2 regions of the Aquabacterium sp. A08 genome follow, and region 1 is predicted to be linked to the other one. Evidence: predicted binding sites of a transcription regulator. Region 1 holds the regulator's gene; the other holds the start of a gene.

Region 1 (7,396 bases):
GGAAACCCTCTCGCCCGGCGCCGGCAGCAAGGCCGCGTTCGAAAACCCCAAGCAGGCCAGCCACGGCGACTTCGCCTGCACCGCCGCCATGCAGCTGGCCAAGCCGCTCAAGGCCAACCCGCGCCAGTTGGCCCAGCAGCTGGTGGACGCCCTGCAGGCCACCCCCGCCTTCCAGCGCTGGGTGGACGCGCTCGACATCGCCGGCCCTGGCTTCTTGAACATCAAACTCAAGCCCGCCGCCAAACAGCAAGTGGTGCGCGAGGTGCTGGCCGCGGGTGCCGCCTTTGGCCAGCAACCCAGCAACGGCCAACGCGTGCTGGTCGAGTTCGTGTCCGCCAACCCCACCGGCCCGCTGCACGTGGGCCACGGCCGCCAGGCCGCGCTGGGCGACGCCCTCTGCAACCTGTTCGAGACGCAGGGCTGGAACGTCCACCGCGAGTTCTATTACAACGACGCGGGTGTGCAGATCGAAACCCTGGCCAACTCCACCCAGCTGCGCGCCCAAGGCTTCAAGCCCGGCGACGCCGAATGGCCCGAGGCCGCCTACAACGGCGAGTACATCCAGGACATCGCCAACGACTTCCTCGCCAAAAAGACGGTGAAAGCCGACGACCGGGAATTCACCGCCAGCGGCGACGTGAACGACCTCGACGGCATCCGCCAGTTCGCCGTGGCCTACCTGCGCCACGAGCAAGACCTGGACCTGCAGGCCTTTCAGGTGAAGTTCGACCAGTACTACCTGGAGTCCAGCCTGTACACCAGCGGCCGCGTGGCGCAGGCGGTACAAAAGCTGATCGACGCCGGCAAGACCTACGAGCAGGACGGCGCGCTGTGGCTCAAGTCCACCGACTACGGCGACGACAAAGACCGCGTCATGCGCAAGAGCGACGGCGGCTACACCTACTTCGTGCCCGACGTGGCCTACCACATCACCAAGTGGGAACGCGGCTTCAGCAAGGTCATCAACATCCAGGGCACCGACCACCACGGCACCATTGCCCGCGTGCGCGCCGGCCTACAGGCCGCCGGCGTGGGCATTCCACAGGGCTACCCCGACTACGTGTTGCACACCATGGTGCGCGTGGTGCGCGGCGACGAGGAAGTGAAGATTTCCAAACGCGCGGGCAGCTACGTCACCCTGCGCGACCTGATCGAGTGGACCAGCGCCGACGCGGTGCGCTTCTTCCTGCTCAGCCGCAAGCCCGACACCGAATACACCTTCGACGTGGACCTGGCCATCCAGCAGAACAACGACAACCCGGTGTTCTACGTGCAGTACGCCCACGCGCGCATTTGCTCGGTGCTGGCCAGCTGGGGCGGCGACGTCGCCAGCCTGCAAGACGCCGACCTGTCGGCCCTGGAAGGCCCGCAGGCCCAGGCCCTGATGCTGCAACTGGCCAAGTACCCCGAGATGCTGAGCGCCGCCGCGGCCGACTTCGCCCCGCACGACGTGACCTTCTACCTGCGCGAACTGGCCGCCGCGTACCACAGCTACTACGACGCCGAACGCATCCTGGTGGAGGACGAGGCCGTCAAGCGCGCGCGCCTGGCCCTGGTCGCGGCCACCGCCCGGGTGCTGCACAATGGCCTGGCCGTGCTCGGCGTGAGCGCGCCACAGAAGATGTGAACCGAAAGCCCCCCATGACGCAAACCCCCCGCCCCCCCCGTGCCCTGCGCGGCGGCACCCTGCTGGGCTTCATCATCGGCCTGCTGGTGGGCCTGGGCGCCGCCCTGGCCGTGGCGGTGTACGTGACCAAGGTGCCGGTGCCGCTGGTGGACCGCGGCGTGCAGCGCAAACCCGGGCAGGACGCGATCGAGGCCGAGCGCAACAAGGACTGGAACCCCAACGCCGCGCTGTCGACCAAACCGGCCCCGCCCGCCGCCGTGACTCCCGCCGACGCCCAGGCTGCTGCCACGCCACCGGCGGCCGCCCCCGCGCCGGCGCCGTCCACACCCGCCGACCCGCTGGGCGCCCTGATCCAGGACCGCGCCGGCAGCCCCGGCCCGGTGGCGTCGGTCGAGGCGCCGCCGGCGGTGGACCCCTTCCATTACTTCGTGCAGGTGGGCGCCTTCCGCGGCCCCGACGAGGCCGAAGCCCAGCGCGCCCGCCTGGCCATGCTGGGCTTTGCCGCCCAGGTCAGCGAGCGCGAACAGGCCGGCCGCCCGGTGTTCCGCGTGCGCCTGGGCCCCTACCCCGCCAAGGCCGACGCCGAGGCCCAGCAGGAACGCCTCAAGGCCCAAGGCGTGGAGACCGCGCTGGTGCGCGTCCAGCGCTGAACCGGCTTGTGACCAGCTGTATCGCCCCGGAACTTTCCCGCGGCGACGGCGCCCCAACCCCAGAGCCGGGCCGAGACGGCCCCGCGACCGATCCACGGAGTGAAGCCACCATGCAAAGACGAGACTTTTCCCGCGCCGTGCTGGGCGCCACCGCCGCCGGCACCTTGGGCGCCTGGCTGCCCACCGCCGCCTGGGCCCAGGGCAGCGGCTTGCGCGAAGGCAGCGACTACCGCCGCCTGGCCCGCCCTGCCCCGGTGGACGCCCCGGCCGGCAAGGTCGAGGTGATCGAGTTCTTCGCTTACACCTGCGTCCACTGCTACAACTTCGAGCCCGCCTTCAAGGACTGGATGAAAACCGTGCCCGGCCACGTGGTGGCGCGGCGCTCTCCGGTGGGCTTCAACGCCTCCTTCGAGCCCCTGCAGCGGCTCTACTTCACCCTGGAGGCGCTGGGCCAGCTCGACGCCCTGCACGACCGCGTGTTCAAGGCCATCCACCAGGACCGGGTGCGGCTGAACAACGCCGACGCCATCATTGCCTGGGCCGCGGCGCAGGGGCTGAACCAGGCCCAGTTCACCCAGACCTTCAACTCCTTCGGGGTGGCGGGCAAGGTCAAGCGCGCGAACCAGCTGCAGGACGCCTACGAGGTCGAGGCCACGCCGTCGCTGGGCATCGCCGGGCGCTACTACGTGCCGGGCCAGGCCGCGCGCACCCTGACCGTGGCCAACGCGCTGATCCAGGAAGCGCGCAAGGGCTGAAGCGCGCCGGCCGCGCCACCGTGCGGCCGGCCCACCACCGCGACCCGCCGCGTGGCCCGGGCTTGTGCCCGCGGGCGCTGTGGCTACAATCGGCACACACCCTGCAAATGCAATTTTCGTGCCGATCATGACCACCACCCCACCACGCCACGCCCGGGCCCTGCGCGCCGCGCTGCTCGCCGCGGCCCTGGCGGGCGGGTTGTCCGCCCCGGCCCTGGCCGAGCGCGCCGACCGCCTCCAAGCCATGAACATCGAGGCCGACGCGCTGCGCTACGACGACGCACGCCAGACCAGCGTATTCACCGGCAACGTGGTCATCACCAAGGGCAGCATCGTCATCCGCGGCCAGCAGGTGGACGTGCTCCAGGACGCCCAGAACAACCAGTTCAGCACCGTGCTGGGACGCGAGGGCCAGCGCGCCTTCTTCCGCCAGAAGCGCGAGGGGCTGGAGGAGTTCATCGAGGGCGAAGCGCTGCGCATCGACTACGACAGCCAGGCCGACACGGTGAAGTTCATCGGCCAGGCGGTGCTGCGCCGCTACCGCGGCGCCACCCTGAGCGACCAGACCAGCGGCGGCACCATCGTCTACGACAACCGCACCGAGGTGTTCACGGTGGACGCCGGCGGCGCCAGCCGCTCGCCCGACAACCCCGGTGGCCGGGTGCGCGCCATGCTGACGCCCAACCCCGCCGCCGGCAACGCCGACGCGGCCGGCACACCGCCCCCCCGACTGCAACCCAGCCCGCGCCTGGAGTCCCGCCCGTGACCGGGGCCGCCGCCCCCGCCAGCCAGCTGCAGGTGCGCGGGCTGCAGAAAAGCTATGGCCGCCGTCCGGTGGTCAAAGACGTCTCGCTCACCGTGCACAGCGGCGAGGTGGTCGGCCTGCTCGGCCCCAACGGCGCCGGCAAAACCACCTCGTTCTACATGATCGTCGGCCTGGTGCGCGTCGACGCGGGCGACATTTCCCTCGACGGCCAGTCCATCCAGGGCCTGCCCATCCACCGCCGCGCGCGCATGGGCCTGGGCTACCTGCCGCAGGAGGCCTCCATCTTCCGCAAGCTGACGGTGGAGCAGAACGTGCGCGCCGTGCTGGAGCTGCAGACCGACGCCGCTGGCCGCCCGTTGCCCAAGGCCGAGATCGAGCAGCGCCTGACCGGCCTGCTGGAAGACCTGCACGTGCAGCACCTGCGCCACTCGCCGGCGCCGGCCCTGTCGGGCGGCGAACGGCGCCGGGTGGAAATCGCCCGGGCGCTGGCCACCAACCCGCGCTTCGTGCTGCTGGACGAACCCTTCGCCGGCATCGACCCGATCGCCGTCATCGAGATCCAGCGCATCATCGGCTTCCTAAAGTCGCGCGGCATCGGCGTGCTCATCACCGACCACAACGTGCGCGAAACGCTGGGCATCTGCGACCACGCCTTCATCATCAGCGACGGGCGGGTGCTGGCCCAGGGCACCCCGGCCGAGATCGTGGAGAACGCCGACGTGCGCCGGGTTTACCTCGGCGAGCACTTCCGCATGTGAGGCCGGGCGCATGAAGCAAGGCCTGTCCCTCCGCGTTTCGCAGCACCTGGCGCTGACGCCACAGCTGCAACAGTCGATCCGGCTGCTGCAGCTGAGCACGCTCGAAATGGCGCAGGAGGTCGAGCAGATGCTCGACGAGAACCCGTTCCTGGAGCGCGAACAGGAAGCCGCCGAGCGCGAGGACTTTGGCCTGGACCAGGCCGACGCGCCGGTGAGCCTGGGCGACCAGGTGAGCGAGTGGGCCACCGAGCCTGCCGCCCCCGCCCCGCGCGAACGCAGCGCCGACGCCCCCGGCGACGGCAACGACACCAGCCCAGCCGCGGAAGGCGGCGGCGAGGACAGCGCCCCGGTCGAACATAGCTGGGACGGCGACGGCACCGTGGAGCTGCGCGCCGACGACAGCGAATGGGGCGGCGACGCCCCGCCGCGCAACGGCGCGGCCGACGACGACACCGCCAGCGCCGCCGACCTGGCCAGCGAACACGTCAGCCTGGCCGCCCACCTGCACCAGCAGGCCCTGGCGCTGCGCCTGAACGACGACGAGCGCGCCGCGCTGTACTTCCTGATCGAGTCGCTCAACGACGACGGCTACCTGGCCGACCCCCTGCCCGAACTGGCCGAGGCCATCCTGGCGCAGGAAGAACAGGCCCGCGGCCGCGCCCTGTACGGCGACGAACGGCTGGCCCGCGCCGAAGAACTGCAACAGCTGCTGCACACCGTGCTGCACTGGCTGCAGCACATGGAGCCGGCCGGCGTGGGCGCGCGCCACCTGGCCGAATGCCTGACGCTGCAAATCCTGGAGCTGCGCAACAGCCCCGAGGCCCGCGCCGCCCTGGCCCTCTGCGAACAGCCGCTGGAGCTGATGGCCAAGCGCGACGTCAAGCGCCTGGCCACCCTGTGCGGCTGCACGGACGAGGTGGTCAAGGCCGCGCTCGCGCTGATCGCCCGGCTCGAACCCAAACCCGGCCGGCGTTTTGCCAACGTGGAGCGCAACGTGGTGGTGCCCGACGTCATCGTCACGCCCCAAGGCCGCGGCTTCAAGGTGCAGCTCAACCCCGAGGTGATGCCGCGCCTGCGCGTGCAGGACGTCTACGCCAACGCCATGCGCGGCCACAAGGGCGACAGCGCCCAGGGCATGCAGCAGCGGCTGCAGGAGGCGCGCTGGTTCATCAAGAACATCCAGCAGCGCTTCGACACCATCCTGCGCGTGGCCAGCGCCATCGTCGAACGCCAGCGCAGCTTCTTTTTGCACGGCGAACTGGCCATGCGCCCGCTGGTGCTGCGCGAGATCGCCGACGAACTCGGGCTGCACGAATCCACCATCAGCCGCGTGACCACCGCCAAGTACATGGCCACGCCCTTCGGCACCTTCGAGCTGAAGTACTTCTTCGGCTCGGCGCTGGGCACCGAAACCGGCGGCAACGCGTCGAGCACCGCGGTGCGCGCGCTGATCAAGCAGTTCGTGGCCGGCGAGGACGCCAAAAAGCCGCTGAGCGACAACCAGATTTCCGACATGCTCAAGGAACAAGGCATCGAGTGCGCGCGCCGCACCGTGGCCAAGTACCGCGAGTCGCTGCGCATCGCGCCGGCCAACCTGCGCAAGGCCCTGTGACCCCCGGGCGCGCCGCCCCGCCGACGCGCCCCCACCGACCCGAAAGTTCGCCATGAACGCCCTCACCCTGTTCCTGCCCTGCGCCGCCGGCGTGGAAACCTACCTGGCCGACGAGGTGCAACGCATCACCGGCGTGCCCGCGGGCGAGTTGCGCGTCGGCCGCGCCGGCGTGGAACTCGCCGGCAGCTGGCGCCAGGCGCAGCAGCTCAACCTGCACAGCCGCCTGGCCCAGCGCGTGCTGGTGCGCCTGGCGCGCCAGCCCTACCGCAGCGAACAAGACGTGTACGGCGCCGCCGCCGGCGTGGCCTGGGAAATCTGGTTCACCCCGCAGCGCACCCTCAAGGTCGAGATCACCGCCCAGCACAGCCCGCTGAAAAGCCTGAACTTCGCCGCGCTGCGCGTCAAAGACGCGATTTGCGACCGACTGCGCGACAAACGCGGCGAGCGCCCCAGCGTGGACACCGCCCGGCCCGACGTGCGCGTGTTCGCCCACCTGACGCACGAGGACGTGTCGGTGTACATCGACACCTCGGGCGAACCGCTGTTCAAGCGCGGCTGGCGCGAGGACAAGGGCGACGCGCCGCTGAAGGAAACCCTGGCCGCCGCCATGATCGCCGCCACCGGCTGGACCGGCTGGGACGAACAAGGCCGCCCGGTGCCGCTGTACGACCCCTGCTGCGGCAGCGGCACGGTGCTGATCGAGGCCGCGCAGGTGGCGCTCAACCTGGCGCCCGGCCGGCTGCGCCGCTTCGCCTTCGAGAAACTGCTGCCGCACCAGCCCCACGTCTGGCAGGCGCTCAAACAGGAAGCGCAAGCCGCCGAGCGGCCGCTGCCGCCCGGCACCGCGCCCTTCATCTTCGGCAGCGACGTCGCCTTCCGCATGGTGGACTTCGCGCGCCGCAACGCCGAGCGCGCCGGCGTCATGGCCGCGCTGGAACTGCGCGGCGGCGACGCCCTGCAGCGCCTGCCGCCCAGCCCCACGCCGGGGGTGATGCTGCTCAACCCGCCCTATGGCGAGCGCATCGCCGCCGCCGGCGTGGCCGGCCAGCGCGCGGCCACCCGCGCCCGCGAAACCGCCCAGTTCGCCGAGGGCGGCGAGAACACCGACTTCTTCGCCCAACTGGCCACGCACTGGAAAAAACACTACGCCGGCTGGTCGGCCTGGCTGCTCACCCCCGACCTGAAGCTGCCCAGCCAGATGCGCTTCAAGGAATCGCGCCGGGTGCCG
Region 2 (7,396 bases), on a different contig from region 1:
TCAGCCTGCAGATCGAGTCGCTGCTCTCGCTGCTGCAATTTTGAGTGCCCCGGCACACCCGGCCGCAACGGGTGCGCCGCCTTCCTCTAAGATGCTGACCTATGCCCGGCACGCCCGGGCCGGCTCTGAAGAAGGAATGCTGTGTTCAAGAATGTGATGCTCTACCGCATCGGCGACGGCTGGTCGGCCCCGGTGGAACAGATGGAAGAAGCCTTGGCGAAGATGCCTTTTGTGCCCTGCGGCGCCACGCAGGACAAGGCCCTGGGTTGGGTGCCACCGCGCGGCAACGCCCACGGGGCGCTGGTGGAAACGGTAGCGGGCCACCGCATTCTGCGTTTTCAGATCGAGACCAAGGGCGTGCCCGGCTCGGTCGTCAAGCGCCACCTGGAGGAACGGGTGGCACAGATCGAGGCCAAGGAAGGCCGCAAACCCGGGCGCAAGGAAAGCCGCGAGCTGCACGACGAGATCGTGCACGACCTGCTGCCCATGGCGTTTGCCAAAACCAGCAGCGTGACCGTGTGGCTGGACCTGGCCGCCGGCCGGCTGGTGCTGGACACCACCAGCCTGCCCAAGGCCGACGCGGTGACCACCGCGCTGGTGCAGGCCTTCGACGGCCTGCGCCTGAGCCCGTTGAACACCCAGGTGTCGCCCCAGGTCGCCATGACCGCCTGGCTCACCGGCAACGCCGACGACTGGCCGGCCCATTTTGCGCCGGGCCGCGAGGTGGAGCTGAAGTCGGGCGACGAGATGAAGTCGGTGGTGAAATTCACCCGCCACCACCTGGAGGACGAGGAGATGCGCCGCCACATCGGCCAGGGCAAGCTGCCGACCAAGCTGGCGCTGGACTGGGACGGCCGCGTGTCCTTTGTGCTCACCGAGGGCGGCGCGCTGGCCAAGGTGGCGTTTCTGGACGGCGTCTTCGAGGACAACGCCGGCGCCGAGGACAACGGCGGCTTCGACACCGACGTGGCGATTGCCACTGGCGAGCTGGGCGCCCTGATCAACGACCTGACCGTGGCGCTGGGCGGCGAATTGCTGTAAGCCGTGCCCTGCACGAACCCCGCTTAGGCCATCAAGGCTGGGCGGAGGGCCCCAGATCGGCCTGTGGTTCGGTGTGGCTCAGGAAGGCCGCCTCCAGATCGCTGGTGCCGGTGCGGGCCAGCAGCGCCGGCACCGGGCCGTCGAACCGCACCTGGCCCTGGTGCAACACCACCACCCGGTCGGCGTCGGCCACTTCGTCGACCAAATGGGTGGTCCACAGCACGGCCACCCCGGTGTCGCGGCGCAGGGCCTGGACGGCCTGGCGCAGTTGCTGGCGTGAGGCTGGGTCCAGCCCCACGGTGGCTTCGTCCATGAGCAGCACGCGGGGCCGGTGCAACATGGCGCGCACCAGTTCCACCTTGCGCCGGTTGCCGCCGGACAGGGCCCGCACCGGCTGACCCGCCTGCTCGGGCAGGCCCAAGGCCGCCAGCCCCTGCGCGATGCGCTCCTGCGCCACGGCCCGGGGCAGGCCGTGCAGATCGGTGTGGAACAGCAGGTTGGCGCGCACCGACAGGTCCAGGTCCAGCGCCATTTGCTGGAACACCACGCCCAGCCCGGCCAGGGCGCGGGGCGCGTCGCGGCGCAGGTCGTGGCCCAGCACCTGGATCTGGCCGGCGTCGGGCACGAACAGGCCGGTCAGCAGTTGCATGAGGGTGCTTTTGCCGGCGCCGTTGGGCCCGAGCAGGGCCACCAGTTCGCCGGCGTGCAGGCACAGGTCCACCCCGCGCAGGGCGGGTTTGCCACCGTAGGCCTTGGCCAGGCCTTGCGCCTGTAACACGGTGGGACGGTGGTCGAAGGCGGGGTCGGGCAGATTCGTCATGGCGCGGTGGCGGGCGCGGCCAGCAGTTTCATGCCTTGCAACAGGCGGCGTTCGTGGGCCTGTGCGTCGCGCAGGGCGGCCTGGTAGGCGGCGGGACCCAGGTAGGCGGGGTCTTGGTCGTAGCGGGCCAGTTCGGCCAGGTGGCGGGGGGTGAACATGGCGTGCTTGAAGGCGTCGTGCAGGGCGTTCAGTATGGCATGGGGGGTGCCGGCCGGCGCCGCCAGCCCCCAGGGAGAGTGGTACACCGCCGGCTCAAAGCCCAGTTCGCGCATGGTGGGCACCTGCGGCCAGCGCGGCATGCGGTGTTCGGCGAACACGGCCAGCAGGCGCAGCTTGCCCTGCTCCACCCAAGGGGCAAAGCCGGTGGAGTTCATGCCCGCCATGATGGTGCCGGACACCAAAGCGAGCATCTGGTCGGCGGTGCCTTTGTAGGGCACGTGGGTGTAGGCGATGCCCTGGGCCTTCAGCAAAGTCTCCATGGCCAGGTGCGGGGTGGAGCCCACGCCGGTGGACCCCAGGGTGAGCTGGCCGGGGTGGGCGCGCGCCCAGGCCAGCAGGTCGGCGACGTGGCGCCAGGGGCTGTCGGCCGCGACCAGAAGGCCAAAGGTGGTGCTGGAGACCTGCAGAATGGGGGCCAGGTCGGTCAAGGGGTCCCAGGGCACCGGGTTCATGAGGGCGAAGCGCAGCACGGTGACGGGCAACTGCCCGATGGTGTGGCCGTCCGGCGCCGCCGCTTTGAGCAAGGGCGCCACCAGCGTGCCGGCCGCCCCCGGGCGGTTGATGACCACCACCGGCTGGCCCAGGCGGGCGGCGGCCTCTTCGGCCAGGACGCGCACCGTCAGGTCGGTGCCGCCGCCGGGGGGCCAGGGCACGATGAGCTGGATGGGCCGTTGCGGCCAGGGTGCAGAGGGTGAAGGGGGGTTGGCACTGGCCCACCGCGGCAGCGCGGCGGCCAGGCCGGTGGCGCTGGCGCCGCGCAACCAGGCGCGCCGGGTCGGGGCCGAAGAATCGATGGGCAAGGCAGTCTCCGTGGGTCGCGGTCGTGTCGCCGCGTGTGCAACACCTGCAAGCAAATACCGCGCCCGTTTTTCAGGCACTGAAATTGCTAGAAACTCTGCACCGTGTGACACTCGCACACGGCGATGCCAGAACACAGGAGACCACGAATGACTTTGACACCCCCCCGCACCCCTGCCCGCCCGCGTGCCCTGCGCGCCACCGCGTTGGGCCTGGCCCTGGCCGCCCTGCTGGGCGCCGGCTGGTCCACGGCACAAGCGCAGTCGGTGTACGTGTCCAGCGAAAAAGACAACAAAATCGTCGTGTTCGATGCCGCCGGCAAACAGACCGGCACCATCGACGTGTGCCAGCGCCCGCGCCACCTGATGGCCAGCCGCGACCAGACCAAGCTGTACGTGTGCTGCGGCGACAGCAACCAGCTGGGGGTGGTGGACCTGGCCAGCGGCAAAATGGTGGACACCGTGCCGCTGGGCGACAGCCCCGAAATTTTCGACCTGAGCCCGGACGGCAAGGTGGCCTACGTGTCCATTGAGGACGAAAACGTGATGGCCGCCTACGACCTGGCCAGCAAAAAGCCGCTGTTCCAGGTGAAAACCGGCGGCGAACCGGAGGGCATTCTGGTCACCAAGGACGGCAAGTTCGCCTACGTCACGTCCGAAGAGGCCAACCTGGTCCACCTGGTGGACCTGACGGGCAAGAAGGTGGTCAAGGACATCAAGGTCGGCAACCGGCCACGCCGCTTCGCCCTGTCGCCCGACGGCAAGGAGCTGTGGGTGACGAACGAACTCAGCGCCAACGTCAGCGTGCTCGACACCGCCACCCACCAGGTCAAGGCCACGGTGGCCTTCAACATCCAGGGCCTGCGCCAGCCCGACATCACCCCGGTGGGCGTGGTGATGACGCGCGATGGCAAGACCGCCTGGGTCAGCCTGGGCAAGGCCAACCACGTGGCCGAGGTGGACGTGGCGACCAAGCAGGTGCGGCGCACCGTGCTGGCCGGCAAGCGCGCCTGGGGCCTGGGCCTGAGCCCGGACGAACGCACCCTGTACGTGACCAACGGCCTGTCGGACGACATGACCCTGGTGGACACGCAACAGGCCAAGGCCGTGCGCACCGTGGCCGCCGGCCGCGTGCCGCACACCCCGCTGGTGCTGAAATGACGCGCACGCCCCGCCGCTTGCATTGGGGCGCCTGGGGCGTGGGGGCGGCGCTGCTGGCCGGTGCCGTCGCGCCCGCTCTGGCGGTGAGCACCCACACGGTGGCGGTGGTGTCGCTCGACGACGACCCCCGCCACCTGCCGCGCCGGCTGGAGCGCCGCTACCCCGGCCACCCCGGCGGCACGCTGCTGGCCGCCGCCCAGTTGGGCGCCAGCGACGCCGAGGTGGGCCTGCGCGCCGCCGACCTGCAGCTGAAGGTGCGCGAGGCCACCGCCCGCAACGCCGACGACCTGCCCCGGGTGCTGCAGCAGCTCAAGGCCGACATGGTGGCCTACTGGGTGTTGGACCTGCCCGAAGCCCAGACCGTGCAGGCGGCCAAGGCCGCCGGCGGGGCCGCCCTGCTGTTCAACGCCAGCGCCAGTGCCGACGGTCTGCGCGGGGCGCAGTGTGGGGCCACCCTGTTCCACACCTACCCCAGCCAGCACATGCTGCAAGACGCGCTGGCCCAGTACCTGGCCGCGCGCAACTGGCGCAACGCCCTGGTGCTGCAGGGCCCGGACCCGGACGACGTGGCCATGGGCCAGTCGTGGCAGCGCGCGGCCAAGCGCTACGGCGTCAAGGTGACGGCGACCAAACCGTTCAAGCTCTCGGGCGATCCGCGCGAGCGGGACCTGGCCAACCCGCGCCTGCTGACCAACGACCGCGGCCACGACGTGGTGGCGGTGATGGACGCCGACGGCGAATTCGCCCGCACCCTGCCCTACGCGACCCAGCAGCCGCGCCCGGTGGTCGGTGCCAACGGCCTGGTGCCGCTGGCCTGGCACCCGCAATGGGAGCGCAACGGCGGCCCGCAGGTGAACCGCCGCTTCCAGCGCAGCGCCGCGCGGCCCATGACCGGCCAGGACTGGGCCGCCTGGGTGGCCGTGAAGGCGGTGGCCGCGCTGCTGAGCGAGCACGCCAAAGCCCCCCTGGCCGAACAGGCCCGCCAGCTGCGCGCCGGCCAGGTGTTCGTGGACGGCGCCAAGGGCCCGCGCCTGTCGTTCCGCGCCTGGGACGGCCAGTTGCGCCAGCCCCTGTTCCTGAGCCACGTGGACGGCGTGGTCGGCACCGCGCCGCTGGACGGCGTGCTGCACCCCACCGAGGTGCTGGACACCCTGGGCGTGGACCAGAAGGAAACCGCGTGCAAAGCCCGTCCCTGAGCCCGACGCCAGGCGCGGCGCCCCCGGCCCCGCCGCTGGCGGTCCACCTGCTGCGCGCCCTGCGCGCGGTGGTGGGCCGCGAGCTGCACAAATTCCTGCGCCAGCCGGCGCGGCTGGCCTCGGCCCTGGTGCGGCCGCTGCTGTGGTTCGTGGTGTTCGCGGCTGGATTCCACAACGTGTTCGGCGTGGCCATCATCCCGCCGTACGAGACCTACATCGAATACAAGGTCTACATGGTGCCCGGCCTGCTGGGCATGATCGCGCTGTTCAACGGCATGCAAAGCTCGCTGTCGCTGGTGTACGACCGGGAAATGGGCATCATGCGGCTGCTGCTGACGGCGCCACTGGCGCGCGGCTGGCTGCTGGGCTTCAAGCTGCTGGCGGGCACCACGCTGTCGCTGGTGCAGATGGTGGTGTTCCTGGGCATCGCCTGGGCCTTCGGCGTCACCTTCCCGCCGCTGCACCTGCTGGCCGCGCTGCCGGTGATGGTGGGCGCCGCCGTGCTGCTGGCCTCGCTCGGTCTGATGCTGTCGGTGTACGTGCGCCAGCTAGAAAACTTCGCCGGCACGATGAACTTCGTCATTTTCCCGATGTTCTTCATCAGCCCGGCGCTGTACCCGCTGTGGAAGCTGGAGGAGGCCGGCGCGCTGTGGCTGCACACCCTGGCCCGCTACAACCCCTTCACCCACGCGGTGGAGGCCATGCGCTTTGCCCTGGAAGGGCAATGGAACGGGCCGGGTCTGGCGGTGCTGCTGGGCGGCACGCTGGTGTGTTTCGCACTGGCCCTGCGCGGCTACGACCCGCAACGCGGCTGGATCCGCCAGCGCGGCGCCCCCTGAAGCCGGGGCGGGCCGGCCCCGCCCCCTCAAGCATCTGAAACACAAATAAGCACAGGAGACGACGATGCCCCCCACCCCACCCCCCCACGGCCCCGACCGCCGCCGCTGGCTGCGCGACACCGCCTGGCGCCTGGGCGCCGTGGGTGCCGGCGGCCTGGGCTGGACCGCGCCGGCCCAGGCCCAGACCGACCACACCGGCGGCGACCCGCTCGGCTCCATGCAGTGGCCGGTGGTGAAACGCAAGTTCATGGGCGACGAACCGGCCCGCTTCAGCCCACTGGTGCAGATCAAGGGCCCGCCGTTTGCCGAAGACGCAATGAACGTGCCGGTGCTGCTGGACGCGCGCGCGCTGGCCCGCAGCGGCGCAGCCATCGACCGCATCGTGGTGGTGGCCGACCGCAACCCGGTGCAGCAGGTGCTGACCTTCGAGCCGCACCGGGCCCTGCCGGTGCTGGCCTTTCGCTTCCGGCTGGAGCAGGGTTCGCCCCTGCGCGCCCTGGTGCGCACCCGCGACGGCCAGTGGCACGTGGGCCAGACCTGGGTGAACGCGGCCGGCGGCGGCTGCACCGTGCCCGGCGCCACCCGCGCCGACGGCAGCTGGAGCCAGACCCTGAACCAGGTGCAGGCGCGTTTTTTCCGCAATGTCCTGGACGGCCAGGGCACCCGCCTGCGCCTGCGGGTGATGCACCCGATGGACACCGGCCTGGTGGCCGGCATCCCAGCCTTCCACATCGAGGAACTGGTGCTGCGCGACAGCGCCGACCAGGTCTGGTGGCGGCTGGAGCTGCACGAACCGGTGTCGGAAAACCCGCTCATCACCTTCGAGCTGGCACAGACGCCCCCCGGCACGCTGGTGCTGCAGGGGCGCGACAACAACGGCAACCGCATCCACCACGAGGTGACGGCATGAGGGCCACCGCACACGGCCCCGCAGGCCGCACAGTACCGCTGCCGCACCGCGCCACGGGCTGGCGCCCGACCGGCTGGGCCGCCGGGCTGGCCTGGGCCTGCACCGCCGGGCTGGCCTGGGCGCAGGCGCCGGCACCCACCCCGCCCCTCGCAGCGGCCACGGCCACTGTGGCCCAGCCCGACGCCACCCGGCTCGACCACGGCCTGCGCCCGCGCGCCATCGCCCCCAACACCTGGGTCATCGAAGGCGCGGTCGCCGACTTCGGCCGCGCCAACGGCTGCAACATCATCAACACCGGCTTCATCGCCACGCCGGCCGGGGTGATCGTGGTCAACACCGGGCCGGGGCGGCTGTACGGCGAACAGCAGCGCCAGGCGATCGCCCGCGTCACGCCGCTGCCGGTGGTGCGGGTG

The links. The regulator sigma-54, encoded in region 1, starts transcription at its own class of promoters, with help from an activator protein. The targets are predictions, from matches to a motif close to TGGCANGNAANCTGCTTT.
Region 2: HA630_RS07460 (PQQ-dependent catabolism-associated beta-propeller protein) is a predicted target of sigma-54. The motif match lies at 2,953-2,970, and genes of this name have one in related genera.

Annotation. Positions count from the first base shown of each region.
Region 1 covers NZ_JAAQQT010000692.1:42,454-49,849, reverse strand. Annotated here, with positions in the region: gene argS (arginine--tRNA ligase) at 1-1,627, shown strand, start outside; gene HA630_RS19810 (SPOR domain-containing protein) at 1,642-2,277, shown strand; gene HA630_RS19805 (thiol:disulfide interchange protein DsbA/DsbL) at 2,388-3,032, shown strand; gene lptA (lipopolysaccharide transport periplasmic protein LptA) at 3,160-3,798, shown strand; gene lptB (LPS export ABC transporter ATP-binding protein) at 3,795-4,556, shown strand; gene rpoN (RNA polymerase factor sigma-54) at 4,567-6,168, shown strand; gene HA630_RS19785 (class I SAM-dependent RNA methyltransferase) at 6,221-7,396, shown strand, end outside.
Region 2 covers NZ_JAAQQT010000584.1:5,871-13,266, forward strand. Annotated here, with positions in the region: gene HA630_RS07445 (recombination-associated protein RdgC) at 142-1,041, shown strand; gene HA630_RS07450 (ABC transporter ATP-binding protein) at 1,073-1,861, opposite strand; gene HA630_RS07455 (tripartite tricarboxylate transporter substrate binding protein) at 1,858-2,880, opposite strand; gene HA630_RS07460 (PQQ-dependent catabolism-associated beta-propeller protein) at 3,028-4,038, shown strand; gene HA630_RS22480 (branched-chain amino acid ABC transporter substrate-binding protein) at 4,035-5,234, shown strand; gene HA630_RS07465 (ABC transporter permease) at 5,216-6,073, shown strand; gene HA630_RS07470 (quinoprotein dehydrogenase-associated SoxYZ-like carrier) at 6,138-6,983, shown strand; gene HA630_RS07475 (quinoprotein relay system zinc metallohydrolase 1) at 6,980-7,396, shown strand, end outside.